Regions from separate parts of the Streptomyces sp. NPDC127119 genome, predicted to be linked through region 2. Evidence: riboswitches for the same ligand, from Rfam matches in the RefSeq annotation. Region 2 holds a riboswitch; each other region holds the start of a gene.
The links. Region 2 has a riboswitch for cyclic di-AMP ahead of ACFVH5_RS32940 (M23 family metallopeptidase). Riboswitches for the same ligand answer to the same signal wherever they lie in the genome.

Region 1: linked by a shared signal. The riboswitch ahead of ACFVH5_RS31410 (C40 family peptidase) and the one ahead of ACFVH5_RS32940 (M23 family metallopeptidase) in region 2 are both predicted to bind cyclic di-AMP.
Region 3: linked by a shared signal. The riboswitch ahead of ACFVH5_RS36145 (transglycosylase SLT domain-containing protein) and the one ahead of ACFVH5_RS32940 (M23 family metallopeptidase) in region 2 are both predicted to bind cyclic di-AMP.

The regions. Positions count from the first base shown of each region.
Region 1 is NZ_JBHXTO010000099.1:865-8,883, forward strand. It holds gene bioD (dethiobiotin synthase) at 1-32, opposite strand, end outside; gene ACFVH5_RS31380 (adenosylmethionine--8-amino-7-oxononanoate transaminase) at 34-1,356, opposite strand; gene bioB (biotin synthase BioB) at 1,349-2,575, opposite strand; gene ACFVH5_RS31390 (8-amino-7-oxononanoate synthase) at 2,819-4,000, shown strand; gene ACFVH5_RS31395 (DUF397 domain-containing protein) at 3,981-4,217, opposite strand; gene ACFVH5_RS31400 (helix-turn-helix domain-containing protein) at 4,227-5,096, opposite strand; gene ACFVH5_RS31405 (ATP-binding protein) at 5,357-5,800, shown strand; gene ACFVH5_RS31410 (C40 family peptidase) at 6,087-6,560, opposite strand; cyclic di-AMP (ydaO/yuaA leader) riboswitch at 6,564-6,750, opposite strand; gene ACFVH5_RS31415 (hypothetical protein) at 7,097-7,405, opposite strand; gene ACFVH5_RS31420 (ATP-dependent Clp protease proteolytic subunit) at 7,413-8,019, opposite strand, start outside.
Region 2 is NZ_JBHXTO010000110.1:4,829-15,965, reverse strand. It holds gene ACFVH5_RS32965 (MFS transporter) at 1-1,381, shown strand, start outside; gene lhgO (L-2-hydroxyglutarate oxidase) at 1,817-3,028, shown strand; gene trmB (tRNA (guanosine(46)-N7)-methyltransferase TrmB) at 3,251-4,093, shown strand; gene ACFVH5_RS32950 (PrsW family intramembrane metalloprotease) at 4,162-5,460, shown strand; gene ACFVH5_RS32945 (aldo/keto reductase) at 5,626-6,570, opposite strand; gene ACFVH5_RS32940 (M23 family metallopeptidase) at 6,664-7,713, opposite strand; cyclic di-AMP (ydaO/yuaA leader) riboswitch at 7,725-7,882, opposite strand; gene ACFVH5_RS32935 (PP2C family protein-serine/threonine phosphatase) at 8,138-9,271, opposite strand; tRNA gene ACFVH5_RS32930 (tRNA-Met) at 9,436-9,509, opposite strand; gene ACFVH5_RS32925 (dihydrofolate reductase family protein) at 9,562-10,707, opposite strand; gene ACFVH5_RS32920 (MarR family winged helix-turn-helix transcriptional regulator) at 10,852-11,137, shown strand, end outside.
Region 3 is NZ_JBHXTO010000137.1:9,771-20,907, reverse strand. It holds gene ACFVH5_RS36160 (ATP-grasp domain-containing protein) at 1-994, shown strand, start outside; gene ACFVH5_RS36155 (NAD(P)-binding domain-containing protein) at 1,111-2,319, shown strand; gene ACFVH5_RS36150 (HAD family hydrolase) at 2,538-3,446, shown strand; gene ACFVH5_RS36145 (transglycosylase SLT domain-containing protein) at 3,440-4,156, opposite strand; cyclic di-AMP (ydaO/yuaA leader) riboswitch at 4,160-4,324, opposite strand; gene ACFVH5_RS36140 (CocE/NonD family hydrolase) at 4,654-6,705, opposite strand; gene ACFVH5_RS36135 (peptide MFS transporter) at 6,716-8,239, opposite strand; gene ACFVH5_RS36130 (polyprenyl synthetase family protein) at 8,563-9,573, shown strand; gene ACFVH5_RS36125 (CHRD domain-containing protein) at 9,746-10,789, shown strand; gene ACFVH5_RS36120 (outer membrane lipoprotein carrier protein LolA) at 11,047-11,137, shown strand, end outside.

The DNA of each region.
Region 1 (8,019 bases), on a different contig from region 2:
GTGCCCGTCCCCGTGATCACCAGTACCGTCATCTCAACCCTCCCGTGCCGCCGCGCACACGGCCGCCGTGATCCGCGCCAGATCGGCGTCACCGGTGACGTACGGCGGCATCGTGTAGACGAGGTCCCGGAACGGGCGCAGCCACACACCTTCGCGCACCGCCGCCCGGGTCGCCGCGGCCATGTCGATCTCGTGGTCCAGCTGGACGACCCCGATGGCGCCGAGGACGCGTACGTCCCGGACGCCGGGCAGTTCCGCCGCCGGTGCCAGCCCGTCCCGCAGGCCCGTCTCGATCCGTTTGACCTCGGTCTGCCAGTCCTGGCCGAGGAGGAGGTCGATCGAGGCGCAGGCCACGGCGGCGGCGAGGGGGTTGCCCATGAAGGTCGGGCCGTGGGCGAGGACCGGTACCTCGCCCCGCGAGATGCCCTCCGCGACCCGCGGGGTGCACAGCGTCGCCGCCATCGTCAGATACCCGCCGGTCAGCGCCTTGCCCACGCACATCACGTCCGGTGTCACGCCCGCGTGTTCCGCCGCGAACAACGCCCCGGTACGCCCGAAGCCCGTCGCGATCTCGTCGAACACGAGCAGCACGTCGTGCGCGTCGCACGCCTCGCGCAGCACCCGCAGATACGCGGGGGAGTGGAACCGCATCCCGCCCGCGCCCTGCACCACCGGCTCCACGATGACCGCCGCCAGTTCGTCCGCGTGCCGCTCGATCAGCGCCCGCAGATGATCGGCGTACGCCTCCTCGTACGCGACCGGGGGCGCGTCGGCGAAGACCTGGCGCTGGAGCACGCCCTGCCACAGTTCGTGCATCCCGCCCTCGGGGTCGCACACCGACATCGGCTGCCAGGTGTCGCCGTGATAGCCGCCGCGCCAGGTCAGCAGGCGCTGCTTGCCCGGACGGCCGAGCGAACGCCAGTGCTGGAGGCACATCTTGACGGCGACCTCGACGGACACCGAGCCGGAGTCGGCCAGGAAGACGTGTTCGAGTCCTTCCGGTGACATGTCGACAAGGCGCTTCGCCAGTCGCACGGCGGGCTCGTGCGTGAGCCCGCCGAACATCACATGGCTCATCCGGCCGAGCTGGTCGCGTGCCGCCTCGTTGAGGGCCGGGTGGTTGTAGCCGTGGATCGCGGACCACCAGGACGACATGCCGTCGATCAGCTCGTCACCGTCACCGCTACCGTCACCGGCCAGGCGCAGCCGCACCCCGCTCGCCGACTCCACGACGAGCGGTTCCTGCCGGCCCGGCATCGGCCCGTACGGATGCCACACGTGCCGCCGGTCGAGTTCGAGCAGCTCACGGACCCGATCGGCGGCCACGGCGGTGTCGGGCGGGGGCAGATCAGGCATTGGGCGCGAGATCCGTTCCGGCGCCCCGACGGCGTACCGAGACCAGGTCCGTACGCGCCTCGGAGCCCCGCGCGGCCTCCTGGACCAGCTCCTTGGGAGCCTCCTCCTGAGCGGTCGGGCCGCAGGGGCCGCAACCGCCGCCCCCGTGCGAGCCGCATCCGGCGCCCGCGTCGGCGTCCGTGTCCGTGTGCGAGCCGCATCCGGCGTGCGCGGTGACCCGGTGCTCCGGGAGCGTCACCTCGCCCGTGCCCTCCACCTCGAAACCGGCGTCCGCGATCATGTCCAGGTCCGCCTGGCCCGCCTGGCCCTCACTGGTGAGGTAGTCGCCGAGGAAGATCGAGTTGGCGAGGTGCAGGGCGAGGGGCTGCATCGTGCGGAGATGGACCTCGCGGCCGCCCGCGATCCGCACCTCGACGTCCGGGCAGACGAACCGGACCATCGCGAGGATGCGCAGACACCGCTGCGGGGTGAGGTTCCACTCCTTGGCGAGCGGGGTGCCCTCGAAGGGGATCAGGAAGTTGACCGGGACCGAGTCCGGGTCGAGGGCGCGCAGCGCGTAGACGACGTCGACGAGGTCCTCGTCGCTCTCGCCCATGCCCGCGATCAGACCGGAGCAGGCGGACAGACCCGCCGCGTGCGCCTTCTGGACCGTGGCCACCCGGTCGGCGTACGTGTGGGTGGTGGTGATGTCCCCGTACGTCCCCTCGGACGTGTTCAGGTTGTGGTTGTAGGCGTCCGCCCCCGCGTCGCGCAGCCGCTCGGCCTGGCCGTCCGAGAGGAGCCCGAGGCACGCGCACACCTCGACGCCCTCGTTCTGGTCCTTGATGGCCTTGATGGTGTCCGAGACCCGGTCGACGTCACGGTCGGTGGGACCGCGTCCGCTCGCCACGAGACACACCCGCTTGGCGCCGCCCGCCAGCCCGGCCGCCGCGGCCTCGGAGGCCTGGTCGGGCTTCAGCCAGGTGTACTTCAGGATCTCGGCCTTCGAGCCGAGCCGCTGCGAGCAGTAGGAGCAGTCCTCGGGGCACAGACCCGATTTGAGGTTGACGAGGTAGTTCAGCTTCACCCGTCGGCCGAACCACTGGCGGCGTACCTTGCCGGCCGCGGCCACCACATCGAGGAGTTCGTCGTCGGAGGTGGCCAGCACGGCCAGTGCCTCGTCGCGGGTCGGCAGCTCGCGCCGAAGCCCCTTGTCCAGCAGCGTGTTCAGCAGGTCCATGAGATCCGATCCTGGCCTATCCGACCGCGCCGGGCCAAGGAGGAACCAGACAACAGAGAGCGGTCGACGTGTGGGCATTGCCACACCATGGGTGGCTGGCCGTCCGGCTAGGGTCTGTGCGTTGCCTACAAAAGGCGGCTGTGCGTGGTCTGCACAAGGCAGTGGGGACGGCCGGGCGGAAAGTCGTGTGTCGGGGCCCCATGGGACACCCGCATCCACCCCTACCTCATGGCCGGAGGACACATGGCCCGATCGCCGTTCGAGTGGATCGACGAGCAGGCGCGGGCGCGCTCCCGGGCCGGACTCGTCCGTACCCTGCGTCCGCGTCCCGCCGACTCCGCGCTCCTCGACCTCGCCGGGAACGACTACCTGGGCCTGGCCCGGCACCCCGAGGTCACGGAGGGCGCCGCGCGGGCCGCCCGGACGTGGGGCGGCGGCGCCACCGGCTCCCGGCTCGTCAGCGGTTCCACGGAGCTGCACGCGGAACTCGAACACGAACTCGCCGAGTTCTGCGGCTTCGAGTCCGCTCTCGTCTTCTCCTCCGGCTACGCGGCCAACCTCGCCGCCGTCACCGCGCTGGCACCGCACGGCTCGCTCATCGTCTCCGACGCGGGCAACCACGCCTCGCTGATCGACGGCTGCCGGCTCGCGCGCGGCACCACGCAGGTCGTCGCCCACGCCGATCCGGAGGCCGTCCGCAAGGCGCTGGACACGCGGACCGGGCCCGCGATCGCCGTCTCCGACACGGTCTTCTCGGTGGACGGCGACGCGGCCCCGCTGACGGCACTGGCCGCGGCCTGCCGGGACGCGGGGGAAGCAGGGGAAGCGGGGGAAGCGGGGGAGTCCGGCAGGTCGGGCGCGGCGCTGGTGCTGGACGACGCGCACGGTCTCGGTGTCATCGGCGACGGCGGGCGGGGCGCCGCGTGGGCGGCGGGACTCGCGGGCGCGCCCGACGTCGTCACCACCGTCACCCTGTCGAAGTCGCTCGGCAGCCAGGGCGGCGCCGTCCTCGGACCGGCCCACGTCATCGACCATCTGGTGAACGCGGCCCGCACCTTCATCTTCGACACGGGCCTGGCCCCCGCGGCGGCGGGCGCGGCCCTGGCGGCCCTGCGTCTGCTGCGCGGGGAACCGGAACGGGCCGCACGCGCGCGTGCCGTGGCCACCGCCCTCTACGAACGCCTGACGGCCGGGGGTCTCGAAGCCGTACGGCCCGACGCCGCGGTCGTCTCCGTGCGCGCGTCCTCCCCGGAGCAGGCGCTGCGCTGGGCCGCGGAGTGCCGTGCGGCGGGTCTGGCCGTCGGCTGCTTCCGTCCCCCGTCGGTGCCGGACGGCATCTCACGGCTGCGCCTCACGGCCCGCGCGGATCTCACCGACCGGCAGGTCGACCGGGCCGTCGGCGTGATCATCGAAGCGCGCCGATAAAGCCTTCCCAGGCCGCGGGCGCGAAGAGGAGGGCGGGCCCCGACGCGTTCTTGGAGTCGCGCACCGCGAGCAGTCCGGCCCACGGGCCGGAGTCCGGCCGGGCGGTCTCGACGCAGTTGTTCATTCCCGTGCTGCGGCTGCTGCGCCGCCACCGCACACCGTGCAGATGGGCGCTGGGGTGGGTGCTGGAAGGTACGTACCGAGGCGTGGCGGGCATGGTGCCTCCTTATGCGCCGTCAGCTACACCGGCGATGAGATCCAACGTGTCCTCGGGCGAAAGGGCCTGGCCCTGAAGGGAGGTGAAGGCCTCCTCGTAGGACTGGAGGTCCTCTCTCTGTTCGAGATAAAGGCTACTCGTCAAGTGGTCGAGAACAACCACATCCAGATCAGATCTGTTCGTAAACGAAAAAATAACAAAGGGTCCTGTGACTCCGATGTGAGCCCCAACTCCGAAGGGCAGCACCTGAATGCGCACGTGAGGGAGGTGCGCGGCCTCGCGCAACCGGTCCAACTGCCGTGCCATGACCTCCGGTCCACCGACGGTCCGCCGCAACACCGACTCGTCCAGAACGGCACTCAGTCGGAGCGGTTTGTTCGAACGCAGCACCTCCTGGCGCGCGAGGCGCACCTTCACCAGCATCTCGACCAGAGCGTCGATCTTGCCGTCGGGCACCCCGTCCAGGGCGGCGCGTGTCACCGCGCGGGCGTACTCCGGTGTCTGCAGGAGGCCCGGCACCACGGAGTTCTCCAGCGTGCGCATCGCGTCCGCCTGCGCCTCAAGGCTGATGAAATCGCTGTACGTCGACGGCAGAAGGCCCCGGTAGGCGTGCCACCAGTGGTGCCGGCCGTCGCCGTCCGCGCCCGCCAGCACGACGAGCAACTCGTGCAGCTCCGGGTCGCGGACGTCGTACGCGTCCAGGAGTCGCCGCACGTCGGCGGGCTTGACCCCGCTGCGGCCGGTCTCGATCCGGCTCACCTTCGACTGGTGCCAGCCCACGAGGCGCGCAGCCTCGCCGCTCGTGAGGCCCGCGCGGGCGCGCAGGGCCCGCAGTTCGGCGCCGAGCTTACGTCGGCGCACCGCGGGGCCGTACTGCATGGCCGTCTCCTTCCGACCGTCGCGCAAGCGCTACAGCGCCCGGCGTCACGCCGACGGTAGAGGACAAACCACCTGCCCGCCCAAATACGGTCGACGGTCGCAGAGTTCACCGCTTCGAGCGACAGATATATGCATATCTTGGTGGATCGGCACCACGAACGCCGAGGTAGTGGCACTCTGGCGCAAGCACCAGTCCGGGACCGTCTCGAAGTCATCCGCTTCGGTCGGACCCCGGTCCCGTGGGAAAGGGACGACGTCGCATGGCAGACCACCAGGAAGCATCCGTCACTCTGCCGAGCGATCCCGCCTCGGTCTCCGTCGCCCGTACGTATGTCACCGACGTGCTGGCCGAATGGGGACTGCCGTCCGACTCGGAGACCGCAGACACGGTTCGGCTCATCGTCTCCGAACTTGCCACGAACGCGGTACAGCACACCTTCGGACTGTCACCCACCTTCACGGTGGACGTCGAACTCGACCGTGACGAACAACTGCGCATCGGTGTGACCGACAGCCACCCGCGCTTCCCGAAACGGCTGCCCGCCGCCGTTCAGCAGGACAACGGCCGGGGCATGGTGATCATCCGCTGGCTGACGGCGGAATCCGGTGGCAAGCTCTCGGTCCGAGCCACCAGCGAGGGCGGCAAGACCGTATCGATCATGCTCCCCTGGACGGCCCCGGCACAGCCGGTCCGGGCCGAGTAGGGCCCGCCCCGAAGAGGCGCGGGGAACCGCGCGCCAGGCCACGACGAGCCGGCGGACAACCCACAACACACAACGCACCGGACGTCCGGCGGTGAACGAGTAACCAGTCAGCGCCCGAATTCACGCGTGAGGGCCCGGGTCCCTCACGGGCGTCGAGCGGGTCTCCCACGGGTGTGATGCCCGGAATCCTCACGGGCGGCGGGCCGGGCCCCTCGCGGGCCGTCGGGCCGGGTCCCTCACGGGGTGGCCGTGGCGATCCGAGCGCCACGGCCACCCCGTGGGCGGATCACCTGACCCGGCCGTACCAGACGCTCTTGGTCCAGATCTTCTGGAGCTTCACCACGTCCCCGGTCTTCGGGGAGTGCCAGATCCGTCCCTTCCCGGCGTAGATGCCCACGTGGTAGACGTTCCGGCCCGAGTGGAAGAAGACCAGGTCCCCCTGCTTGCGGTTCGAGGAGGAGACGTGGTTCGTCTTGTTGTACTGGGCCGCAGCCGTGCGGGGCAGCTTCTTGCCCGCCTTCTTGAACGAGTACAGCGTGAGGCCGGAGCAGTCGAAGCGCTTGGGCCCCGTGGCCCCGTACTTGTACGGGGAACCCTTCTTGGAGGCCGCCACCTTGAGTGCCTTCGTCGCGGGGGTGGCCGCTTCCGCGTCGGACGCGAAGCCAGGGGCCACTATGCCGCCGCCTACGGCGGCGATGGTGAGAACCGATGCGGTACCGGCCCTGCTGAACAGCGACGGGACACGATTGAGCGCAGTCATGCGCAACCCTTCGTCAGCCGCCTGTGAAGGATGACCTGTCGGATTCGGGCTGGCGAAGTTGCCCGGCCGCAGCTGCGGCTTCACCCCAAGGGCCACTCGGATCTCTCCGGCGGCCCGTCATGCTCGGGTCCTCCACTCCTGCCGATGCACTTCTGTCGACCGGTCATCCGGGCAGCGGCAGGACTCGGCGTCCGCCCGGACCGCCCCGCCGCTTCTGGCGGGGGCTTGTCGTCGCAGGGATCTTGACGCACTGATGTCCCAAAAGCCGAGCGGAATCGGCGATTTGTGGGCTTACTCACCACTCACCCGTTCGGGTGGACAGCCCTTTCTACGGGTGGGCGTCGAGGGCCTCAAGGACCCCCGCACCAGCACCGGAATGGTTGATTCCGCCTCGGACGTACGTACGTTGCGCAACTCCCGGGGGCTTGTGGGAGCAGCCTCGACTACGCCAACCGGGGGTACGCCTTCTGGTCCGTTTCAACTCCAGTGCGGACGCCTCGTCAAGTGCCTGCGTGAGGCCGGACCGGTGGTGTACGTCAGGTGCCGGAGCCGGGCGGCAGGGCGACCCGGCCCGCCCTGCGCTCACCGTCGAGGACGCGCAGGGCCCGCGCCAGGGTTGCGGCGTGCAACTCGTTCTCGCCCCGCTGGTGCATCAGGGTCAGGGCGTCGCGCAGCGCGGTCGCCCTGCCGACCAGGGCCTGGGCCGCGCGCAGTCCGCGGTACGTGTCGCCGGAGTGCGCCGGGTTGATCCGGCCGAGCAGGTCGACCACCTCCAGATAGCGGTCGATCAGTTCGGCCTCGGCCCGCGTCAGGGCCGGCAGCGGGGGCAACTCGGGCGGAAGCATCGGCGGATCACCCCACGCCGGGTGTGTCGGACGTGCCTGATGCGTCGTCGGACGCGCCGAGGGCCGCCTTGCGGCTGGGGACGATCCGGTCGACCAGCCCGTACTCCAGGGCCTGGCGGGCGTCGAGGATCTTGTCCCGCTCGATGTCCGCGCCGATCCGCTCCCGGCGCTGCCCCGTGTGCCGGGCGAGCATGTCCTCCATCCGGGCGCGGGTGCGCAGCAGTTCGTCCGCCTGGATCGCCAGGTCGGACGCCTGGCCCCGGAGCGGCTCCGACAGGTGCGGCTGATGGAGCAGGATGCGGGCGCCCGGCAGCGCGTACCGCTTGCCCGGTGTGCCCGCGGCCAGCAGTACCGCGGCGGCCGACGCGGCCTGCCCGAGGCAGATGGTCTCCACCTCGCAGCTGACGAATCGCATCGTGTCGTAGACGGCCGCCATCGCGCTGAAGGAGCCGCCGGGGGAGTTGATGTAGAGCGAGATGTCCCGGTCGGGTGCCTGGTACTCCAGGTGCATGAACTGCGCCATCACGTCGTTCGCGGACGTGTCGTCGATCGGCGTCCCGAGAAACACGATCCGCTCTTCGAGGAGCTTGGAGTACGGGTCCATGGTCCGCGTC
Region 2 (11,137 bases):
TCTCGCCCTCGCGGGAATCAGCAACGCAGGACTCGCGCGTCGCGTCAACGATCTTGGCGCTCAACGCGGGTTGACTCTTCGCTACGACAAGACGTCGGTGGCGCGCTGGGTGTCGAAAGGCATGGTGCCGCAAGGTGCCGCGCCGCACCTCATCGCCGCCGCCATCGGCCAGAAACTCGGCCGCCCGGTGCCGCTCCACGAGATCGGCCTGGCGGACGCGGACCCCGCACCGGAGGTGGGCCTCGCCTTCCCCCGCGACGTAGGACAGGCCGTGCGGTCGGCGACGGATCTGTACCGCCTCGACCTCGCCGGACGCCGGGCGGGCTCCGGCGGCATCTGGCAGTCGCTCGCCGGATCGTTCGCGGTGAGCGCGTACGCCACTCCCGCCTCACGGTGGCTGATAACCCCGGCCGACACCTCGGTGGCACGGGACGCCGGCCCGCTCGAGGGCTCCGCCGCGCCACTGAAAGTCGGCCACAGCGACGTACTGAAGCTGCGCGAGGCAGCCGAGGACGCCAGGCGCTGGGACTCCAAATACGGAGGCGGCGACTGGCGTTCGTCCATGGTCCCCGAATGCTTACGGGTCGAGGCGGCACCGCTGCTCCTGGGCTCGTACTCGGACGAGGTCGGCCGTTCCCTCTTCGGAGCGAGCGCCGAACTCACCCGGCTCGCGGGCTGGATGGCCTTCGACACGGGCCAGCAGGAGGCGGCACAGCGCTACTACATCCAGGCCCTGCGCCTGGCCCGCGCGGCGGCGGACGTCCCCCTGGGGGGTTACGTACTGGCCTCCATGTCCCTCCAGGCGACCTACCGCGGCTTCGGCGACGAGGGCGTGGACCTCGCGCAGGCCGCCCTCGAACGCAACCGGGGGCTGGCCACGGCCCGCACGATGAGCTTCTTCCGCCTGGTCGAGGCGCGGGCCCACGCGCGCGCGGGTGACGCCCACGCGGCCGGCGGCGCCCTGAAGGCGGCCGAGGGCTGGCTGGAGCGCGCCCGGGACGGCGACCAGGATCCGTCCTGGCTCGGCTTCTACTCGTACGACCGTTTCGCGGCCGACGCGGCGGAGTGCTACCGCGATCTGAAGGCTCCGCGGCAGGTCCGCCGCTTCACGGAGCAGGCGCTGTCGAAGCCGACGGAGGAGTTCGTACGCTCGCACGGGCTGCGGCTCGTCGTGTCCGCGGTCGCCGAACTCGAATCGGGCAATCTGGACGCGGCGTGCGAGCAGGGGGTGCGGGCGGTGGAGGTTGCCGGGCGCATTTCTTCCGCGCGCACGACGGAGTACGTGAAGGATCTTCTTCATCGGCTGGAGCCGTACGGGGATGAGCCGCGGGTCGTCGAGCTGCGGGAGCGGGCTCGGCCGTTGCTGATGGCACCGGCCTAGTGGTCAAGGCTTGCCTGCGCGTCCACGGGGCTGAGGCGGTTGTGGGGGTGCGGGTCCGCCGTGGCTGATTGCGCAGTTCCCCGCGCCCCTGAGGGGGCGTCTGCCCGGCTGGGGGCTTCTTGCCGCTGCGGGTCCGCCGTGGCTGGTCGCGCCGTTCCCCGCGCCCCTGGAAAGCGCGTCTGCCGGGCTGGGGACGTGTTGTCGCTGCGGGTCCGCCGTGGCTGGTCGCGCCGTTCCCCGCGCCCCTGAAGGGGCGCCCCCGCCCCGAACCGGCGCCCGGCACCCGGCATCCCGGTCGTGACCACCCCTCGGCCCTCCCCTCCCCCTCCTTCATGTCTGATCGGCGTTCGGCCGGATTGTTGGTTTGAGGGGGTTGTCAGTGGCGCAGTGCACTATCGGAGGTGGGAGTCGGAGGTGTTGGAGGTGGGTGGGCGGATGGTGCGGGAGATCGCTTACGACTGTGACGTGCTGGTGATCGGCGGCGGGATCGTCGGTCTGTCGACGGCGTACGCGATCACGCGTGCCGCCCCGGGCACGCGCGTGACAGTGCTGGAGAAGGAGGCCGGCCCGGCCCGGCACCAGACGGGACGCAACAGCGGAGTCATCCACAGCGGGATCTACTACCGCCCCGGCTCCCTGAAGGCACAGTTCGCGGCGCGTGGCGCGGCCGAGATGGTCAAGTTCTGCGCCGAGTACGACATCGCGCACGCGGTGACCGGCAAGCTGATCGTCGCCACCGAGCGGGACGAGCTCCCCCGTCTGCACGCCCTCGTCCAGCGGGGCCGGGAGAACGGCATTCCGGTGCGGGAACTGGGCGCCCCCCAGATCGAGGAGTACGAACCCGAGGTACGGGGCCTCGCCGCGATCCACGTCTCCACCACCGGGGTGTGCGACTACGGCGCCGTGGCCGGGCACCTCGCGAACGCCTCCGGCGCCCGGATCAGGTACGCCACGAAGGCCGCGTACATCGACCGCCGGCCCGACCTCGGCGTGGCCGTCCGCACGGACGACGGCACGGTCGTCCGCGCCCGCGTCCTCGTCAACTGCGCCGGCCTCCACTGCGACGAGATCGCCCGCCTCGCGGGCGACGAACCGAACATGCGGATCGTCCCCTTCCGCGGCGAGTACTACACCCTCGCCCGCCCCGACCTGGTCCGCGGCCTCGTCTACCCCGTCCCCGACCCCGCGTTCCCCTTCCTCGGCGTCCACCTCACCCGAGGCATCGACGGCAGCGTCCACGTCGGCCCGAACGCGGTTCCGGCCCTGGCCCGCGAGGGCTACGACTGGCGAACCGTCCGCCCCCGCGAACTGGGTGCGACCCTCGCCTGGCCCGGTTCCTGGCACATAGCCCGCCGCCACTGGCGCTACGGCACCGGAGAACTGCACCGCTCCCTGTCCAAGGCCGCCTTCACCCGCGCGGTCCGCCGCCTGCTCCCGGCCATCACCTCGGACGACCTGATCCCGACCCCCGCAGGCGTCCGCGCCCAGGCGGTCCTGCGCGACGGCACCCTGGTCGACGACTTCCTGATCCAGGAGGGCCCCCGTACGGTCCACGTGCTCAACGCCCCCTCCCCCGCGGCCACGGCCTCCCTCCCCATCGGCCGGGAGGTGGCCCAGCGAGCCCTCAAGGCCCTGGCGGCCGTCTGACCGGCGACAGCGCACGCGAGGGGCCGTGCCGGTACGTCGCAGTCCGCCGCGTAGCCCTTCCGAACAAGGCCCGCCCTGTCAGCTGAGTTCCGTATGCCCGGGGGCGGCGGACTCGACGTACCGGCACGGCCCCGACCCACGACGGACCGGCCCGCACCCACCCACCCGCCACGGACCGGCAACGGACCCGCACCCGCACCCGACGCGTAAAATCGACCCACTGTGTCTGACGCATCCAGAACCCCCCGCCCCAGAAACGAACCCCGCTTCCCCGACGGCCCCCAGCCCGACCCGGCAGGCTCGCACTTCGAGCGACGGATCCGCAGCTTCCAGCCCCGCCGCAGCCGCGTCACCCAGGGCCAGGCGGACGCGCTGGAACGGCTCTGGCCCAAGTGGGGCCTGGACATCGACGGGCAGCGCACCCTCGACCTCGCCGAACTCTTCGCGGCCGACCTCCCCGTCGTCCTGGAGATCGGCTTCGGCATGGGCGAGGCGACCGCGCAGATGGCCGCCGCCGACCCCGGCACCGGCATCCTCGCCGTGGACGTCCACACCCCCGGCCAGGGCAACCTGCTGAACCTCGCGGACCGGGCCGGCCTGTCCAACATCCGCGTGGCCAACGGCGACGCGATCATCCTGCTCCGCGAGATGCTGACCCCGGACTCCCTCGCCGGCCTGCGCGTCTACTTCCCGGACCCCTGGCCCAAGAAGCGCCACCACAAGCGGCGTCTGATCCAGCCGGAGTTCCTCACCCTCGCCGCGTCCCGCCTCCGCCCCGGCGCGCTGCTGCACTGCGCGACGGACTGGGAGCCGTACGCCGAAGTCATGCTGGAAGTTCTCTCCGCGCACCCGGACTTCGAGAACGCCCAGCCCGCGCCCCCGACCGGCCCCGACGGCCCCGCCACCGGCTACGCGGCGCGTCCCGACTTCCGGCCGCTGACCCGTTTCGAGGCCCAGGGCCTGGACAAGGGCCACGTGGTGAACGATCTCCTGTTCCGCCGCGTACCGCATGGCACGGACAACAACGACGGCACGGACAGCGGTACGGACAGCACGGGCACCTGAGCCGCTCCCCCACCCCCGGGACGGGGCACTCTCGCGGGCCGAGCCCCTCCCTCGTTAGGGTTTTTGTCATGGCCACCAGCCCCCCACCCCCGACACCCCCCGGCTTCCCCGCCGGAGGCGCCCGTCGGCACGCACACTGGTGGCAGCGCAAGTGGGTGCGCTACGCCGCGCTGACCACCCTGCTCGCCCTGTCGGGCCTGGTCATCCTGGCCCTCGTCCGCAAACAGACCGGCACGGAGGGCTTCCTGGTGGGCCTCGGCCTCGCCATTTTCCCCGTGCCCCTGCTCGTCGCCGCGTTCCGCTGGCTGGACCGGGTGGATCCGGGGCCCTGGAGAAATCTGCTCTTCTCCTTCGCGTGGGGCGCCTGCGCGGCCGCGCTGATAGCCATCGTCGCGAACAGTTTCGCGACGCAGTGGATAGCGACGGCCACGGCGGACCCGTCCCACGCGGACACCCTCGGCGCGACGGTGATAGCGCCGATCGTCGAGGAGTCGGCGAAGGCGGCGGCGGTCCTGCTCGTCTTCCTGTTCCGCAGACGGGACTTCACGGGGATAGTCGACGGCGTGGTGATAGCGGGCGTCACGGCGACCGGCTTCGCGTTCACCGAGAACATCCTCTATCTGGGCACGGCCTTCGGCACGGACCAGCTCACCGGCGACACGGGCCTCTTCTCCGTCACCGCCGCGACCTTCTTCGTACGCGTGATCATGTCGCCCTTCGCGCATCCGCTGTTCACCGTGCTGACGGGCATCGGTTTCGGCATCGCGGCGCTCTCCGCGGACCGCCACCAGGTGCGCCGCGTCGTCCTGCCCATCACCGGGCTGCTGCTCGCGATGGGCATGCACGCGATGTGGAACGGCTCGTCGGCGTTCGGGGAGTACGGCTTCTTCGCGGTCTACGCGGCGTTCATGGTCCCGTCCTTCGGGCTGCTCACCTGGCTGGCCGTCTGGACGCGGCAGCGCGAACTCGGCACGGTCCGCACGGAGCTGCCCTCGTACGCCGTCGCGGGGTGGCTGGCCGCGCCCGAGCCGTTCGTGCTCGGCTCGATGAAGGCGCGGCGGCTGGCGCGGGAGTACGCCACGCATCACGGCGGGCGCGATGCGGGGCGGGCGGTGGCGGAGTACGAGGCGTACGCGACGTCGCTGGCGTTTCTTCGCCACCGGGGCCGGCGGGGGCGGGCGGGTGCCGACTTCGCCGTGCGGGAGCGGGAGCTGCTGCACGAGCTGTGGGCCCGGCGGGAGCCGGCTCGGCCGGCGCTGGCGTACGCGGCGCGGGCGACTTCGGCGGTGCCGGTGCCTGTGCCCTGGGCCGGGCCGGGGTATGGGTATCCGCCGCCTTACCCGGCGTACAACCCGTACCGGTCCTGACGTCGTATTGCGCAGTTCCCCGCGCCCCTTGGGAGTGGCGCCGCGGTGCCTGGGGTCGAGTGCCCGGTGCGGGCCGTCTCGGGCTGGGCGCGCAGTTCCCCGCGCCCCTAAAAGCCAAAGCAACAACGCAAGCCCGCCCCAACCCTGCCCCCCGCCCCGCGAGGGTCACTCCGACGCGTGCGTCAGCTTCGTGAGGTCGGTGTCCGTCAGGGTGAGGTCCGCCACCGACAGCAGTGCCGGGAGTTGGGACGGGGTGCGGGCGCTGGCCAGGGGGACGGCGACCGTGGGGCGGGAGGCCAGCCAGGCGAGGGCCACGGTGGCGAGCTCGGCGCCGCGGTCCTGGGCGACCTCGTCGAGCGCGGTCAGCACCCGCTGCCCCCGCTCCGACGCGAGATGCTTGCCCGCCGCACCGGCCCGCGGGCTGTCGACGTCCGCGCCCGCCCGGTACTTGCCGGTGAGGAAGCCCGAGGCGAGCCCGTAATAGGGGACCGCGGCCAGTCCGCCGCGCGAGGCGACCTCCTGCAGCGGACCCTCGTACGTGTCACGCGACACCAGGCTGTACTGGGCCTGCAGCGCCACGTACCGCACCAGCCCCTCGCGGTCGGAGGCGTCCAGGGACTCCTGGAGCCGCTCGGCGGAGATGTTGGACGCGGCGATCGCGCGCACCTTGCCGGAGCGCACGAGCTCGTCCAGGGCTCCGAGGAACTCCTCGACCGGCACGGAGGGGTCGTCGTAGTGGGTGTAGTAGAGGTCGATGTGGTCCGTCCGCAGCCGGCGCAGCGACGCCTCGGCCGCGGCCTTGACGTTCGCCGGGGAGAGGCCCTTGTACGCGGGATGCGCGCCGGCCTTCGTGGCGATGAGGACGTCGGCGCGGTTGCCGCGCGCGGTCAGCCACTCGCCGATGACGGTCTCGGACTCGCCGCCCTCGTTGCCCGGCGCCCAGGCCGAGTACGCGTCGGCGGTGTCCACGAAGTTCCCGCCGGCGGCCGTGTACGCGTCGAGGACGGCGAAGGAGTCGGCCCGGTCGGCGGTCCAGCCGAAGACGTTGCCGCCCAGGGCGAGCGGAAACACCTCAAGGTCGGACGAACCCAGCCTGCGAAGAGAAGTCATGCCAAAACCAACGGCCGAACCGGACGGCCGTATTCCATACTCCGCGACATCGCGGCCCCGCAGGGCACGGACACCGGCTTGCGGATTGAGGCTTTACGGGTTGAGGCCCTTGCCGCGCAGCCAGGCCATCGGGTCGATCCCGGTGCCGCCGGCCGTGTGGACCTCCAGGTGGAGGTGCGCCCCGGTGACGTTCCCGGTGGCACCCACGCGCCCGATGACGTCGCCCGTGCTGACCTTCTGCCCGACGCTGACGCCGATCGACGACTGGTGGGCGAACCACAGCTCCGTACCGTCGTCGAGCGTGAGGACCGTGCGGTAGCCGTACGAGCCGCTCCAGCCCGCCTCGGTGATCGTGCCGCTGTGAATGGCCTTGATCGGGGTACCCGTGGGAGCGGCGAAGTCCAGACCCGTGTGCTGACCGGAGGACCAGAGCGAGCCGGACTGCCCGAAGGTGGAGGTGATCGTGTACGAGGAGGTGGGCAGTGTGAACTGCTTGGCCAGCTCGGCGAGGCGTGCGGCCTCGGCCTTCGCCTTGGCCTCCTCCTCCTTCTTCGCCTTCGCGGCGGCGGCCTTGGCCTTCGCCGCGTCCTGCTCCTTGGCCGCGAGCGTGGCGGCCTTCTTCGCGGCGGCGGCCTCGGCTGCGGCCTGGGCCTCGCGGTCGACCTGGTCCTGCTGGAGTTCGGCCTGGAGCATGATGCGCGAGCGCAGGGCCTCGCCGGCGTCGGCGTTGCCCTCCTCGGCGTCGGCCTCGGTGAGTCCCGCGGCGGTGAGCGCCGTGCTGGAACCCTCGGGGGCCTCGTCGTCGGAGATCAGCGAGCCGACGTTGGGCAGGTCGGGGATCGAGATCGACACCGGCGGCTTGCCGGTCTGCGCGGAGGCCATGCCGCCCGCGCCGACGGCGGCTATGACACCGACGCCCAGAACGGTGGAGCTGCGGGCGAGTCCCCCGCCACGCTGCTTGGCGACGCGGTGCTTGCCGCGGACGGGAACGACGGTGTCCGCGCTGGGATTCCAGGGCTCCCAGGTCTCGTCGTCCCTGCGGGCGCCGAAGGCGAAGGTGTCGGGCTTCTTCTCGCCCGAGGTCTCTCCCGTCACCTCGTCAGGCATGAACGAGGGTGTGGGGGCAGGCCTGTTGAACGCCACGTGGGCGCGCTCCTTTCCTTCCTTCTCGCCTACCGGGTTAGCTGACGGGTTCGGAGCAGGAAGGTCTCCTACGCGCGTCAACCGCGGTGTTCACCACCACGAAAGACACGCGATTCACCCCATGTAGGTGGTTCCCCGGTTCCCTTGCGGGATTCGGCGCGTGCGCACGGAGCCGTCTCTTGTGACGGCTGGGACACCGCGCTGCGTTATCGAACGTTAATAGACTCAGGCACCGGATTCCAAGCTGTTCTTGATGATCGTTACGGCTCCTGGCCTGGACTTAAACGCTGGGAGCGGGGTAAATCGGGCGAGTTGATCGCCATTCACGGGTACGGGTTTTGCTGACGGTGTGTCAGTTGTTATGCGCAGGGGCGTCGTTCGACTACTGCAGGTGATATGGGTCGGGAAGAGCGTCCCGGCTCCCTCACGGCCGGCGAACGGCGAGCAGTGCCATGTCGTCCGTACCGCCGCCCCCGGTGTACCGGAACACGTCGTCCACCACCTCGGCGAGCAGCGCGTCGGGCCCGGCGAACCGGCGCCCGGACAGCCGTGCCGCCGGATCGAAGAACACACCCCGCCCGTCCCGGGCCTCGGACAGCCCGTCCGTGTGGAAGAGCAGCATGGCCCCGCCCGGGAACTCCTCCTCCTGCGCGCGGTCGGGCCAGGCGCCCAGGTCGCCCATCCCGAGCGGCAGCGCGGGTTCCGCCGCGGCGAGCGTGCGTACGGTTCCGTCGCCACGCAGCAGGAGCGGCCCGGGATGGCCGCGGTTGACGAGCCGTACGCGCTGGGCGCCGTGCGGGATCTCGGCGAGCACGGCGGTGATGAAACCCTCGAAGACCTCGACGCTGTCGCGCCGCACCCCTTCGCGCATCAGCGACCGCTCCAGCCGCTGGGCGACCCCCTCCAGCGTGCTCTCCTGTTCGGCGGCCTCCCGGAAGGCCCCGATGACGACGGCCACGGCGGCGACCGCGCCCATGCCCTTCCCCCTCACATCGCCCACGACGAGCCGTACGCCGTGCGGGGTGTCCTGCACGGCGTAGAGGTCGCCGCCGATGAGGGCGTCGGTCTGCGCGGCCACGTACCGGACCGCGAGGTCGAGGCCGCCGGTGCGCGCGGCGGGTTCGGGCAGGACGGCCCGCTGGGCGGCCTCGGCGATCTCGTGGGCGGAGGCCAGCCGGGCGTTGCCCAGGCTCACGAGCCGGTTGATGACGACGGCGAGGCAGGCGACCGTGGCCACGGTCGCGATCTCGGTGATCCCGCTCGCGTCGACGGCGAACCGCACGGTCACCAGCGCCATGGCCGCCGTGCCCGCGACGCCCGTCCACACGGTGGCGCCGAGCGACAGCAGGGGCGCGGCGACGAGCGAGGCGGCCGAGAGGAAGGGCGCGGCGGTGAAGTACTGCGGGGTGAGGACGTCGTAGAAGACACCCGCGACGATCAGCAGTGCGGGGAGCACGCGGACGACCGCGCGGGTACGGGGGTAGAGGCCGGTCCGCTTGTCCGGCGGCGGCCCGGCGGAGCCCGGCGACCGCTGCTCGACCGCTCGACGCCCGATCACGTGTCTCCTGCCCTCGACCACCTCGCTCCGTCCAGGGTTCCGGGACCGGCGGGGCGGGGCGAGCGGACGGGGACCGGGCGAGTGAGCGCCGGCGCGGGGACGGCACAGAGGAACGTAAAACACCTGAGGCCGGAATCCATTGGATTCCGGCCTCAGGCCTTCAGTAGCGGGGACAGGATTTGAACCTGCGACCTCTGGGTTATGAGCCCAGCGAGCTACCGAGCTGCTCCACCCCGCGTCGTTGAGACCACTGTACGCCATTCGCGGGACCCCGCGCACACGGGCAGATGTCAGCCCCGGTTCAGGTGGCGGTTGGGTGCCTTGGCCGCGCTCTCGTGCTCCGGGAGTACGACGACGTCGGCGCCCTCCGCCGCGAGCAGGCCGTTGCCGTCGGCGGCGGCCACGAACGTGTCGGGCTCGCGCCACGCGGTGACGACCCGGCGCACGCCCGCGTCGAGGATCAGCCGGGCGCAGGGCGCGGGCCGCGAGGCGCGGCGGGCGCAGGGCTCCAGGCTGCTGTAGACCGTGGCGGCCGTCAGCCGGGGGTCGTCCGGCGCGATCTTGGCGAGCGCGGCCTCCTCGGCGTGCGAGACGGGGTCGGACTCGCGGGAGTACCCGCGGGCCAGTTCCGTGCCGTCGGCCGCGACGACGACCGCGCCGACGCTGAAGGCGGTCCGCGAGGGCGGGCACTCGGCGGCGAGTTCGCAGGCGAGGGCCAGCCACCGGTGGTCGGCGGCGGAGGGTACAGGTCCGGTGCCGGGCGCGGTGGGCACGTACCGCATGAGCACCACGTCTCCCACGGGCCGGGTCTCGATCAGCCACAGCCGGCTGCGGGGGCCGCCGGGGTATTCGCCGTCCCCGAAGAGCTTCGGCGCGTGCGGCTGGCCCACCACGAGGGGCGCGAGGGCGAGCTGCAGTTCGTCGGCGAGGCCCTGCTGGAGGAGCTGGGTGTGGACCCGGCCGCCGCCCTCGACCATGAGCCGCCGTACGCCGCGGACGTCGTGGAGGTGGGTGAGCACGGCCCGCCAGTCCAGTCCGGGCCCCACGGGGACGACGTCGACGCCGAGCCCGTGCAGGGCCTCGGCGGCCGTCACGGCGCCCTCGTCCGTCGTGTAGACGACCTTCTCGCCGCCGGTGGACCAGAAGTTGGCGGCGGGGTCCAGGTCGCCGGTGCCGCTGACGGTGACCTTCAGCGGGTACGCGGGCCGGCCGGCGGCGACGCGGGCGGCGCGGCGCTCGGCGGAGTTCACGAGGAGCCGCGGGTTGTCGGCGCGCAGGGTGCCCGCGCCGACCAGGATGGCGTCGGAGTCGGCCCGTACCTCGTCGACCCGGTCGAAGTCGGCGGGGCCGGAGAGCAGCAGCCGTTCGGGGCCGGTGTCGTCCAGACGGCCGTCGAGGGAGACGGCGGCGGACAACAGGACGTGGGGGTGGGGCATGGACGCGCTCTCTTTCGCGGGGTGGGTGGGGCAGCGAGGCGGGTGGGGCGGGGCCCGGTCCCGGGCTTCGGCTCGGCTTGGCCCTGGGACGTGCTGCCTTCGGCTCGGCTTGGTTCAAGTTTGAAGCAAACTTACACTGGGGGCATGACGACCCGCTGGCTCACCCCCGAGGAGCAGCGCGCCTGGCGCGCCTACATCGCCGCCTCCCACCTCCTGGAGGACGCGATCGACCGGCAGCTCCAGCAGGAGGCCGGTATGCCACATGTCTACTACTCCATCCTGGCCAACCTCTCCGAGGCACCGGACCGCCGCCTGCGCATGACCGATCTCGCCGAGCGGACGAAGATCACGCGCAGCCGGCTGACGTACGCGGTGACGCGCCTGGAGAAGGACGGGGCGGTACGCCGCGAGGGCTGCCCCAGTGACAGGC
Region 3 (11,137 bases), on a different contig from region 2:
TCCCGCGGTCCTCATCCCGACCGACGAGGAGGCCGCGGTCCTGATCGCCGAGCACCAGGCCGAACTCGCGGGTGACTTCCTGTTCCCCAGGGTGGTGGCCGGGCTGCCCCGGCGCCTGGCCAGCAAGCAGGGACTGCACGAACTCTGCGTCGAGCACGGCGTGCCCAGCCCGGAGGCGGCGTTCCCCGAGTCGTACGGGGAGATCGAGGACTTCGCGGCGAAGGCGAGGTTCCCGCTCGTGGCGAAGAACCGCGAGGCGTTCGTGCGCCGCGCGCGGCCCGCCGTGCACGGGACGACCCGCATCGCCACCCAGGAGGGACTGTTACGGCTCGCCCGCGACTGGGGCGAGCGGCCCGGCGTGATCCTTCAGGAGTATCTGCCCCGGGAGGACGCCGAGGACTGGATCGTGCACGCCTACTTCGACGCGGACTCGGCGCCGCTCGCGATGTTCACCGGCGTCAAGGTCCGCTCCTGGCCCCCGCACGCGGGCATGACGGCCAACGCGTACGTCGTCGACAACCCCGAACTGGCGGACCTGGCGGCGCGGTTCATCAAACAGATCGGCTTCAGTGGCGTCATCGACCTCGACCTGCGCTTCGACCGCCGCGACGGCCGGTACAAACTGCTCGACTTCAATCCGCGGATGGGCGCCCAGTTCCGGCTCTTCGAGAACGAGTCGGGGATCGACGTCATCCGCGCCATGCATCTGGATCTGACCGGCCGGGCCGTTCCGGAGGGGGAACAGCTCGCCGGCCGGCGCTACATCGTGGAGAACATCGACCTGCCGGCCCTGCTCGCGTACCGCCGCAGCGGCTATACGACACCGCACGCTCCCGACCGCCCGAGCGGTACGGAGCTGGCGTGGCTGGCGGCGGACGACCTGCGGCCGTTCTTCACGATGCTGGCGCGCTTCGTACGGCCCGGTGTGAAGCATCTGTACCAGCTGTGGAGGGACGGCCGCCGCGGCGCCCGTGTGGCACCCGGCCACCGATGACCACGGCCGGTCCGTGACGAGCCGGCAGCGCAGGGGAGAAGGAGGCCCGCAGCCGTGGCAGGGCGGGTGCGGGGTGAGCACGGAATGACGAAGTGGCGTTCTGGGGAGGGGACTTCGTGATGGAGCCGGTGGCAGTGATCGGTGCCGGGCCTTTCGGCCTGTCCACCGCCGCGCATCTGAGGGCGCGCGGCATTCCGGTACGGGTGTTCGGTGAACCCATGGTGAGCTGGCGGGCGAACATGCCCGAGGGGATGCTCCTGAAATCGACCCCGGCCGCCTCGAACATCGACGCCCCGCAACCGGGACACGACCTCGTCGACTACTGCGACGCGGCGGGCGTTCCCCGCCTGGTCACGGACGAGGACATCATCCCGGTCGAGACGTTCGTCGCGTACGGGGAGTGGTTCCGGCAGCGGCTCGTGCCGGAACTGGAGCAGGTGCGCGTCGTCTCGGTCGACCGGCGTGGCGACCTGCGGGGCTTCGAACTCAAGCTGGACTCGGGGGAGGTGTTCACCGCGCGGGCGGTCGTCGTCGCGACCGGTCTGTCCGGCCTCGCGCACCTGCCCCGCGAACTCGCCGTGGCCGCACCCGACGGACCGACGCCCACCGGCCCCGTCTCGCACAGCTCGCAACTGCACGACCTGTCCCGGTTCGCCGGCCGGGAACTGATCGTCGTCGGCGCGGGCCAGTCCGCCCTGGAGACGGCGGCGCTCGCCGCCGAGACGGGCGCACAGGTGCGCGTGGTGGCGCGCGGAAAAGGGTCTGTCGACTTCGGCGCGCCCCCGTGGCAGCAGCCGTTGCTGCGCCCGGAGTCGCCCTTCGGCCGGGCCTGGTCGCTGTGGGCCCTCACCTACTACCCGCACCCGTACCGTCATCTGCCGCCGGGAATCCGGCACTTCCTCGTCCGCAGCGTCCTCGGGCCCCTCGGCGCCTGGTGGCTGCGCGACCGGTTCGAGGGAAAAGTGCGGGTGAGCGAGGTGGCGCGGATCCTCCGTGCCTCCGGGGAGACGGCCGGGCGGCCCGCCCTCACCGTCCGGACCCTCGGCGGTCGCGTCGAGGAACTGTCCGCGGACCACATCGTCGCCGCCACCGGCTACCACGTCGACCTCGCCGCGATGGACTTCCTCGGCCATGAGCTGCGGACACGGCTGGCCGTCAGCCGCGGAACACCGAGGCTGGGCGCCGGATTCAGCTCCTCCGTGCCCGGTCTGTACTTCACCGGACTGCCGGCCGCGGCCTCGTACGGGCCGGTGATGCGGTTCGTGTGCGGGACGGAGTTCGCCTCGCCGCGGCTGGTCCGGCACCTGGCGGCGCGGCACCGCTGAACCCGGGGCGCGAACGCACGCGGTGGGAGCGCGCGGGCGCACGCGGGCGGTCGGGAAAGGGGCGTGAATCGGGTCGGCGGAGTGGCCGATATGTCATGGGATCGGCCTGAACTCCAGGGGTCTGCTGGGGCCCGCGACGACGCGTGAGGTGGTCGAGGTGCCGGACGACGTCCGGTTCCCGTCGAGTCGCTGGGGGATTCGATCCGTATTCTCTGATCATGGCCCCACCGATTGCATATTCACTCATCGCCACTGACCTGGACGGGACGCTGCTGCGCGGCGACGACACCCTCTCGGACCGGTCGCGCGCGGCGCTGGCGATGGCGGTCGGGGCAGGCGCCCGGCACCTCGTGGTGACGGGGCGCCCCGCCCCGCGCGTACGGCCGCTGCTGGACGAACTCGGCAGCCAGGGGCTCGCGGTGTGCGGACAGGGCGCACAGTTGTACGACGCCGGCGCGGACCGCATGCTGTGGTCCGTCACGCTCGAACGTGAGCTGGCGGAGGTGGCTCTCGGCAAGATCGAGGCGGAGGTCGGCGAGGTGTACGCGGCCGTCGACCAGGACGGCGTCGACGGACTCACGCTCATCGAGCCGGGCTACGAGATGCCCCACCCGACGCTGCCCGCGGTACGGGTGCTGCGGCGCGACGACCTCTGGACCCGGCCCATCAGCAAGGTGCTGCTGCGCCACCCCCTGCTGTCCGACGACGAGTTGGCGTCCGCCGCCCGTGGAGCGGTCGGTTCCCTCGCCACCGTGACGATGTCCGGGCCCGGTACCGTCGAACTCCAGCCATGCGGCATCACGAAGGCCACGGGCCTCGCGCTCGCCGCCGGCCGTTTGGGCCTGACGTCGGCGCAGACCATCGCCTTCGGGGACATGCCGAACGACATCCCGATGTTCGACTGGGCGGCGCGCGGGGTGGCGATGGCCAACGCGCATCCCGAACTCAGGTCCGTCGCCGACGAGATCACCCTCTCGAACGAGGACGACGGCATCGCGGTGGTCCTGGAGCGCATGTTCTCCACCGGCCGGACCGACCGCGCGGACGGGACCGGCCGGTCCGACCGGACGGGCCCCCGTGTCGGCCGGCAGGCCGGTCCGGGAGCCCGCTCGGGCGTCGGTCAGTAGGCGCCGAAGACGTTGTCGATCGAGCCGTAGCGCGCGGCGGCGTAGTTGCACGCCGCCGTGATGTTGGCGACCGGGTCGAACGGGTCCAGCGACGTACCGGTCACGTGGTACGCCGAGAAGGTCGGGTCGATGACCTGCAGGAGCCCCTTCGAGGGCGTACCGGCTACCGCGTTGGAGTCCCAGTTGTTCATGGCCTGGGGGTTGCCCGACGACTCGCGGATGATGTTGCGGTGGATGCCGTCGTAGGTGCCCGGGATGCCCTGCTGGGCCATGACGTCCAGCGACTGCCTGATCCAGCCGTCGAGGTCGTCCGTGTAGGTCTTCGCGGAGGCCGGGGTGACGGCGGACGCCGTGGAGGCCTTGGACGCCGTGGCGGTCTTCGCCGAAGACCCGCCGTTCTTCGTGCCCACGGTCAGCTTGAGGCCGGGCCGGATGGCCGACGGGTCGTCGCCGATGACCGCGCGGTTGGCCTTGTAGAGCTTCTTCCAGTCGCCCGTGGTGTGCGCCTTGGCGATCTTCGACAGGGTGTCGCCCTGGACCACCTTGTAGGTGACCAGCGAGACCTGCGGGACCGCGTTCGGGGTGGCGGCCTGGGCGCCGGTGGCCCCCACGAGGGGGAGCGCGAGCGCGGCTCCGCCCGTCCCGGCGGCGACGATGCCACGGGTGAGGGTGCTGTTTCTGGGGCGGCGGTGCTTGCCTCGTGCGGGCATGGCGAATGTCCTCTCCGGCGCCTGCGAGGTGAGCTGTCGGGTTCGGGCGGGAGATGCCCGGCCGCGTGGGGTGCGCGACTTGACCCCTAGCCGTTCCGCGATACGGACCGGCGGCTTACCTGGGTCCCCCGCTCCTGCCGTACGCGAGTGAATGGGTGACTGGGATTTCCGGGCGGCGGCAGGATTAGGCGATCCGTCCGGAGTGACGTGAACGTATGCGAGAGCACATGCCGTGAACAAGCCCCGAATTCGCGCAGCGACGGCTTTGAACTGCCATGTCGGGCGAATATCTCTTGATCAAAACGGAAGGCGAAGTTCAACTTGCTTTCCGCAAAGGGAAATCGACGGAACCGGCGAAACGATCACCGCGCGCGGGCGTGACTCAATTCACTGGCATGGGAGGCCAATGTCCATAAAAAAGGGGATACGCGATATTCTGCGGACGCCGGAAACCGGGCGCCGTGGGAGGTTCCAGGGATGCGTGGACCCGTCCCGGCTCATCCCGCCGTACGCGGAATCCTTTTCTCCCAGGTGCGGTGGAACACCACTTCGTCGCCGTCCTTGCAGATCACTTCGTTCGAGGTGATGAAGTCCGTCTCGTCGCAGGTGATTTCGGAGTGCGTCTCGACACTCGCGTCCCACGGCATTTCCGGCCGGTGCAGCCGGACGGACCAGTCGGACCTGGTGCGCGCGGACAACGGGTCCGACTCATTGATCGTGTACGTCTCCAGCGCGTCCTCGGTGAATTCGAGTCCGTCCGGATAGACGCGGGTGCCGCCGTACCGCGGATCCACTTCCAGGCGCCATTCACCTTTGGCGACATCGCGGACCGCGAGGCGTTCGGGGCGCGGTTCGTCCAGGGTGGCGGGGAAGTTCACGCCGAGCGGAGCCGACTGCTCCGGTTCCTCGAAGACGATGGAGGGGTCCGACTCCTGGGCGCGGACCGGCAGTTCCAGCACGCTGCCCGACGGAGTGAGGGTGAAGCCCGCCTCCGAGCCCGGCTGGGGCCAGATCCACGGCCAGTACGCGGAGGAGACCGCGAGCCGGATGCGACGGCCCGGCGGGAAGGCGTGGCCGATGCCGTTCAGTTCGAAGAGCACATCCTCCGTAGCGCCCGGTTCCCAAGGAACCACCTGGTCACGGCCATGACGGGCTGTCAGGTTCAGGACGCCTCGGGTGACCAGGGTCGAGGAGCCGTCAGGAGCCACGTCGCACAGACGGGCCACTACGTGGCCGCGCGTCGCCGGAGAGGTGAGCCTCAGGCGCACGCGCGGGCGGCCCAGTACCCAGATCTCCTCGGGCACTTCGAACTCGAAGCACACCGACCGCGCGTCCTCCTCCCGCTGGTCCGGCGGCAGGTCCGCGTCGTTGCCGAAGGGGAAGAAGCGGCCGGCGTCCAACCCGGTGTGCTGCGGGGAGCGCACCACCACGGGGGCGCCCTGGAGCGCGTACGGGACGTGGGCGACCAGCGGGGAGGGCCAGGCGGGGTCGCCGACCCAGCGGCCGGGCAGCACCGGGTACACCGTCGCGGGCGGGTGCGAGTCGCTGACGTACGAGCGCAGCAGCGGCTCGGACATCACCCCGGAGCCGGTGCCGGAGCCGCTGCTGCTGCTGCCGGTGCCCGTCCCGGCGTCGGCGTCGGTGTCGGTGTCCTTCAGCCAGTGGTCCCACCAGCGCAGCGTCTCCTGGAGGAAGCCGATGGCGGGGCCGGGCGGCAGCCCCCGGTCGGGGTACTGGTGCGACCAGGGCCCGATCAGGCCCCGTACGCGGTCCGGCGGGAGGTGTTCCACGAGGCGCAGCACGGTGTCCCGGTACGGGTCGTGCCAGCCGCCGACCGCGAGCACGGCCGCCCGGATCGCCGAGTAGTCCTCGCAGACGCTGCCGCGGCTCCACTGCTCGTCCCTCGTCTGGTGGGCGAGCCAGGTGTGCAGGAACGGATCGACCGAGGCCAGTCGTTCCACCCACAGGTCGCGCCAGGACGCGCCCGCGTACGCGGGGTCGGGCGGGCGTGACACGAACGCGAGCATGGTCGCCGCCCACGCGTGCATGTCGACGGCGAGTACGGAACCACCCATGTAGTGCACGTCGTTGTCGTAGCGGTCGTCCGACGAGCAGACCGTGACGACGGCCTTGAGCGGTTCGGGCGCGAGGGCCGCGATCTGGAGAGAGTTGAAGCCGCCCCAGGAGATGCCGAACATGCCGACCCTGCCGGAGCACCAGGGCTGGGCGGCGAGCCAGTCGACGACCTCGACCCCGTCGGCCAGTTCCGTCGCGGAGTACTCGTCGCCCGGCAGGCCCTCGGAGTTGCCGTGCCCGCGGACGTCCACGCGCACGGAGGCGTAGCCGTGGCCCGCGTACCAGGGGTGGCGCTGCCAGTCGCGCGGGGCGGTCCAGTCGGTCAGCCGGTACGGGAGGTATTCGAGCAGGGCCGGTACGGGTTCGCCGGTGAGCGGACGCCACACGCGCGCGTAGAGCTTGGTTCCGTCCGTGAGGGGAACGCGGATGTCCTCGTGAAACGTCTCGCAGGGGAAGGACGTACGGATGCGCATGGGTGTCACCTCAGTGGACGGGGTGCATCGTGCGGCGCAGCCAGGGCGCCGCGGCGATCACGAGCAGACCGGCGGCCACGGCGATCGCGCCGTTGACCCCGAAGTACGCGGGCTTGGAGACGTCGTCGTAGAGCTTCACCGTCTGGGCCTGGATGCCGTTGGCGAGGGCCAGCGAGAGGAACCAGAGGGACATGGTCTGGCTGGCGAAGGCCTTCGGAGCGAGCTTCGTGGTGGCCGACATGCCGGAGGTCTCCAGAAGGATGTCGCCGAGCCCCAGCAGGAAGTACGAGCCGACGATCCACCAGACGGACATCAGGTAGTCGTCGCCGTCGTGGCCGGAGGTCGGCAGCACCATCAGCAGGAACGACAGTCCTCCCAGCACCACACCGAACGCGATCTTGTTGGAGGCGTGCGGCTGGCGGTGCCCCATCCGTACCCAGAGCGCGGCCACCACGGGGGCCAGCGCGACCTCGAAGGCGCCCAGGGCGGACGCGTACCAGCCGGCGGGGAAGTCGAAGCCGAGGATCGTCGTCTCGGCGTTCGACGCGGCCAGCAGGATCATCGTCGAGTACGCCTGGAAGAGGATGAAGTTGAAGACCGTGGAGGCCAGGAAGAGGACGATGTACGGGCGCAGCCGGCCGCGTTCCTCGGGGGTCACCCGCGGGCTCCTGAACATCACCGCGAAGTACACCACCGGCGCGATCACCGAGATCAGCGTCAGCAGGTCCACGAAGCGGTCCATGGTGAGCACTCCGGAGAGGGCCAGCACGACCGCGAGGGCCGCCGCGGCCAGCAGCCCCAGGACGATCAGCCGGACCGCGCGGCGCATGGCGCGGGGCGGCAGCGCGAACTCGGCCGCCTGGCTGCGTCCGGCCAGGTGACGGCGGCCCGCGACGTACTGGATCAGGCCGAGGGTCATGCCGACGGCTGCGGCGGAGAAGCCCCAGTGCCAGCCGCGGTGGTCGCCCAGCCAGCCGGTGATCAGCGGGCCCGCGAAGGCGCCCGTGTTGATGGCCATGTAGTAGAGCGCGAAACCGGCGTCACGGCGGTCGTCGTCGGTGCGGTAGAGCTTGCCGACCATGGTGGCGACGTTGGGCTTCAGCAGGCCCGTGCCCGCGCTGATCAGGCCCAGACCGGCCCAGGTGGCCGCCGCGGTGGGCACCGCCATCGCGTAGTGGCCGCAGGCGATCAGGATTCCGCCCCACAGGACCGCCCGGTACGAGCCGAGGACCCGGTCGGCGAGCCAGCCGCCGGCCACCGAGACCAGATAGACGAGCGTCCCGTACGCGGCCGACACGGAGGCGGCCGTTCCGGCGGACATGCCCATGCCTCCGTGGGCGACCGTGTCCGCGAAGTACAGGACGAGGATCGCCTGCATCCCCAGGAACGAGAAGCGCTCCCAGACCTCAAGGCCGGAGAGGGTGAGCAGGCCTCTGGGCTGGCCGAAGAAGGCATGGTCGTCGGCGGCGTCCGGGGGCCCGTCCCCGGGCTCCGGGTCGGGTGCGGAACCGGTTTCGATCGCACTGTGGGACAAGATCCACCACTTCCCGCACCACTTCAGGAAAAGCCATCCTCTTTCAGGAGGTATCCGTCAGTTGTCAGTCATATCGACAGATCACGAACATACCTTCCGCGGTCCGATACCGCCCGGCCTGACCGAAGGGGCAAAAGGGATCAGCCGGAGGGTGTCCGGCAGGGTGGTGGCAGGTGACGGGCGGGCGCTCATCGTGATCGAAAGACGACCGGATACGCTGACTTGAGAGCCGGCAGCGACACATCGACAAACACCCACAGCACAGAGCACACCCAGAGCATCCAGAGACCGCCGTTGAGAGCGTCAGCAGACAGGAGACCCTCGTGACCGTCGTCGGGCCGTTCGGGCTGAGCGTGCGGGACCAGGCTCTCGAAGCCGATGTCCAGGCCGGATTGGCGGCTGTCGAGGAGGGACTGCTCGAAGCGACCAAGAGCGAGGTCCCGTTCATCACGGAGGCCGCGCAGCACCTCGTGCGCGCGGGCGGCAAGCGGTTCCGGCCGCTGCTCGTGATGCTCGCCGCCCAGTTCGGTGATCCGTACGCGCCGGGGATCGTGCCCTCGGCGGTCGTCGTCGAGCTGACCCACCTCGCCACGCTGTACCACGACGACGTGATGGACGAGGCGGACGTGCGCCGCGGGGTGCCCAGCGCCAACAGCCGCTGGGACAACTCGGTCGCGGTCCTCACCGGCGACTTCCTCTTCGCGCGCGCCTCGCACATCCTGGCCGACCTGGGCCCCGAGGCCGTACGGGTCCAGGCGGAGGCGTTCGAGCGGCTGGTCACCGGCCAGATCCTGGAGACGGCGGGACCGCGCGACGGACGCGACCCGGTCGACCACTACATGGACGTGCTCGGCGGCAAGACCGGCTCCCTGATCGCGGTGGCCGGCCGGTTCGGCGCGATGATGTCGGGCGCCGACGAGACGGTCGTCGACGTGCTGACGCAGTACGGGGAGCGGCTCGGTGTCGCCTTCCAGCTCGCCGACGACGTGCTGGACATCGCGAGCGACTCGCGCGAGTCCGGCAAGACCCCGGGCACCGATCTGCGCGAGGGCATCCCGACCATGCCCGTCCTGCGGCTGCGCGAGCGCGTCGAGCGGCTGGGACTCGCCGAGGACATCGCCCTCGCCGAACTGCTCGCCTCCGACCTGACGGACGACGCACGGCACGCGGAGGCGCTGGCCAGGCTGCGCGTCCACCCCGCCCTCGACCAGGCCCGCCGCGACACCGTGCGGTACGCGGAGGACGCCCGCGCCACGCTGGCGCCGCTCCCCGAGTGCGACGCGAAGGCGGCTCTGGTGGAGCTGTGCGACGCGGTGGTGCACCGCGCGGGCTGACCTGCGCGTCTTTTCGCCGCCGCGTGATCGTCCGGCGGGATTCCAGCGCGTACGACCCGGGCGCGTGACTCGGGTCACACATCTGGATTAAGTCCAGTCTGAGATTCGTTCCGTAATCCGGTGCAGAGGCCGACGCAGGGGGCGTCGGCGGGATCACGGGGAGAAAAGAATCATGGGGACGATCGTCACGTTCGCACAGCGCCGCAGGAAGCTCGTCATGACCGGTGTCGCGGTGGCCGCCGCGGCCGGTGTCGCCGCCGCCGTGCTCCCTGCGGTGGCCGACAGCGACAACTCCGGCCGGGGCGCGGATTCGGGCACGGGCGTGGACCACGCGGGGCACGCGGGGCACGGTGAAGGGTCCATCGGGGTGCGGAGCGGCTCTCTCGCCGGCGGCAAGGGCGGCACCATCCTCGCCGCCGGTCTGAACGGCGCGAACGAGGTACCGGTCCAGGGCGGCCCCGCGGTCGGCGACAAGGACGGCGCGGCGCTCGAATTCGTCAAGGTCAAGGGCGACAAGGTGTCCGTCGCCGTCAAGTGGCGGGGCACCGGCAAGCCGGTCATGCTCCACATCCACCAGGGCGCCAAGGGCGTCAACGGCGGCGTCAAGGTCGACTTCACCAAGCTGCTGGACGACGCCCGGGGGCGCACGGTCACCGGCACGGTCGAGGTCGGGGACGCGGCCCTGCTCGGGAAGCTGAAGGCCGACCCGGGCAGCTTCTACGCCAATCTGCACACCACCGAGTTCCCGGGCGGCGCCGTCCGCGGCCAGCTCCACAAGGTCACCACGGACTTCGACTTCCGGCACGCGCTGAACAACTTCCAGGCCTCCGTCGTCAAGGGCAGGCAGATCTACGAGTGCAAGAAGTCGGCCGACGGCACCAAGGCCTTCGCGCAGCGTGATGTGAGCGCCGTGCTGGGCGGGCCCATCGCCCACTCGTTCGTGAAGCCCAACTCGGGTACTCCGCAGTGGATCGCCGCCGACCGCAGCGCGGTGACCGGCGCGCTGATCTCCAAGACCCCGAACGGCGACAGGAACATCCCCGAACTGGACCTCAGGGCCACGCAGTCCGGCAGGCACCGGGGCCTGCTCGCGGGCACCGCGGAGATCCTGCGCCTGAACACCGTGGGCGGGGTGGCTCCGGCCGGCTCCTGCAAGGTGGGGACGGTCGTGGGAGTGCCGTACGGGGCGGACTACGTCTTCGTGAACAACCGGTAGGCGAAGGGTTTCACCGCGCTTCGGCGTGTTACACGGACGGCGTCCTTCCCGTTCGACCCCTACGGGTCGGGAGGGGCGTCGTCCACCCATGTCATACCCCAGGTGTACAAGGAGTTGGCTCCGAGGTCTGACGCTTTCGGCCGACCGATTTGGTCAGATGGGACACACCACTTCACAGCAGTTCGGGTGACAATGGCGGCCAGGGTGGACGAGTGCGTGGACGGTTAGCCGCCGCCGACAACGGAGGTAGGGCACACATGGCACCGTACGGATCCGACGACAGCACGACCGACGACGAGGCGGACGACAGGCGCGGCGGCCGGCAGAAAGCCGCCCGGTACGTCGTCC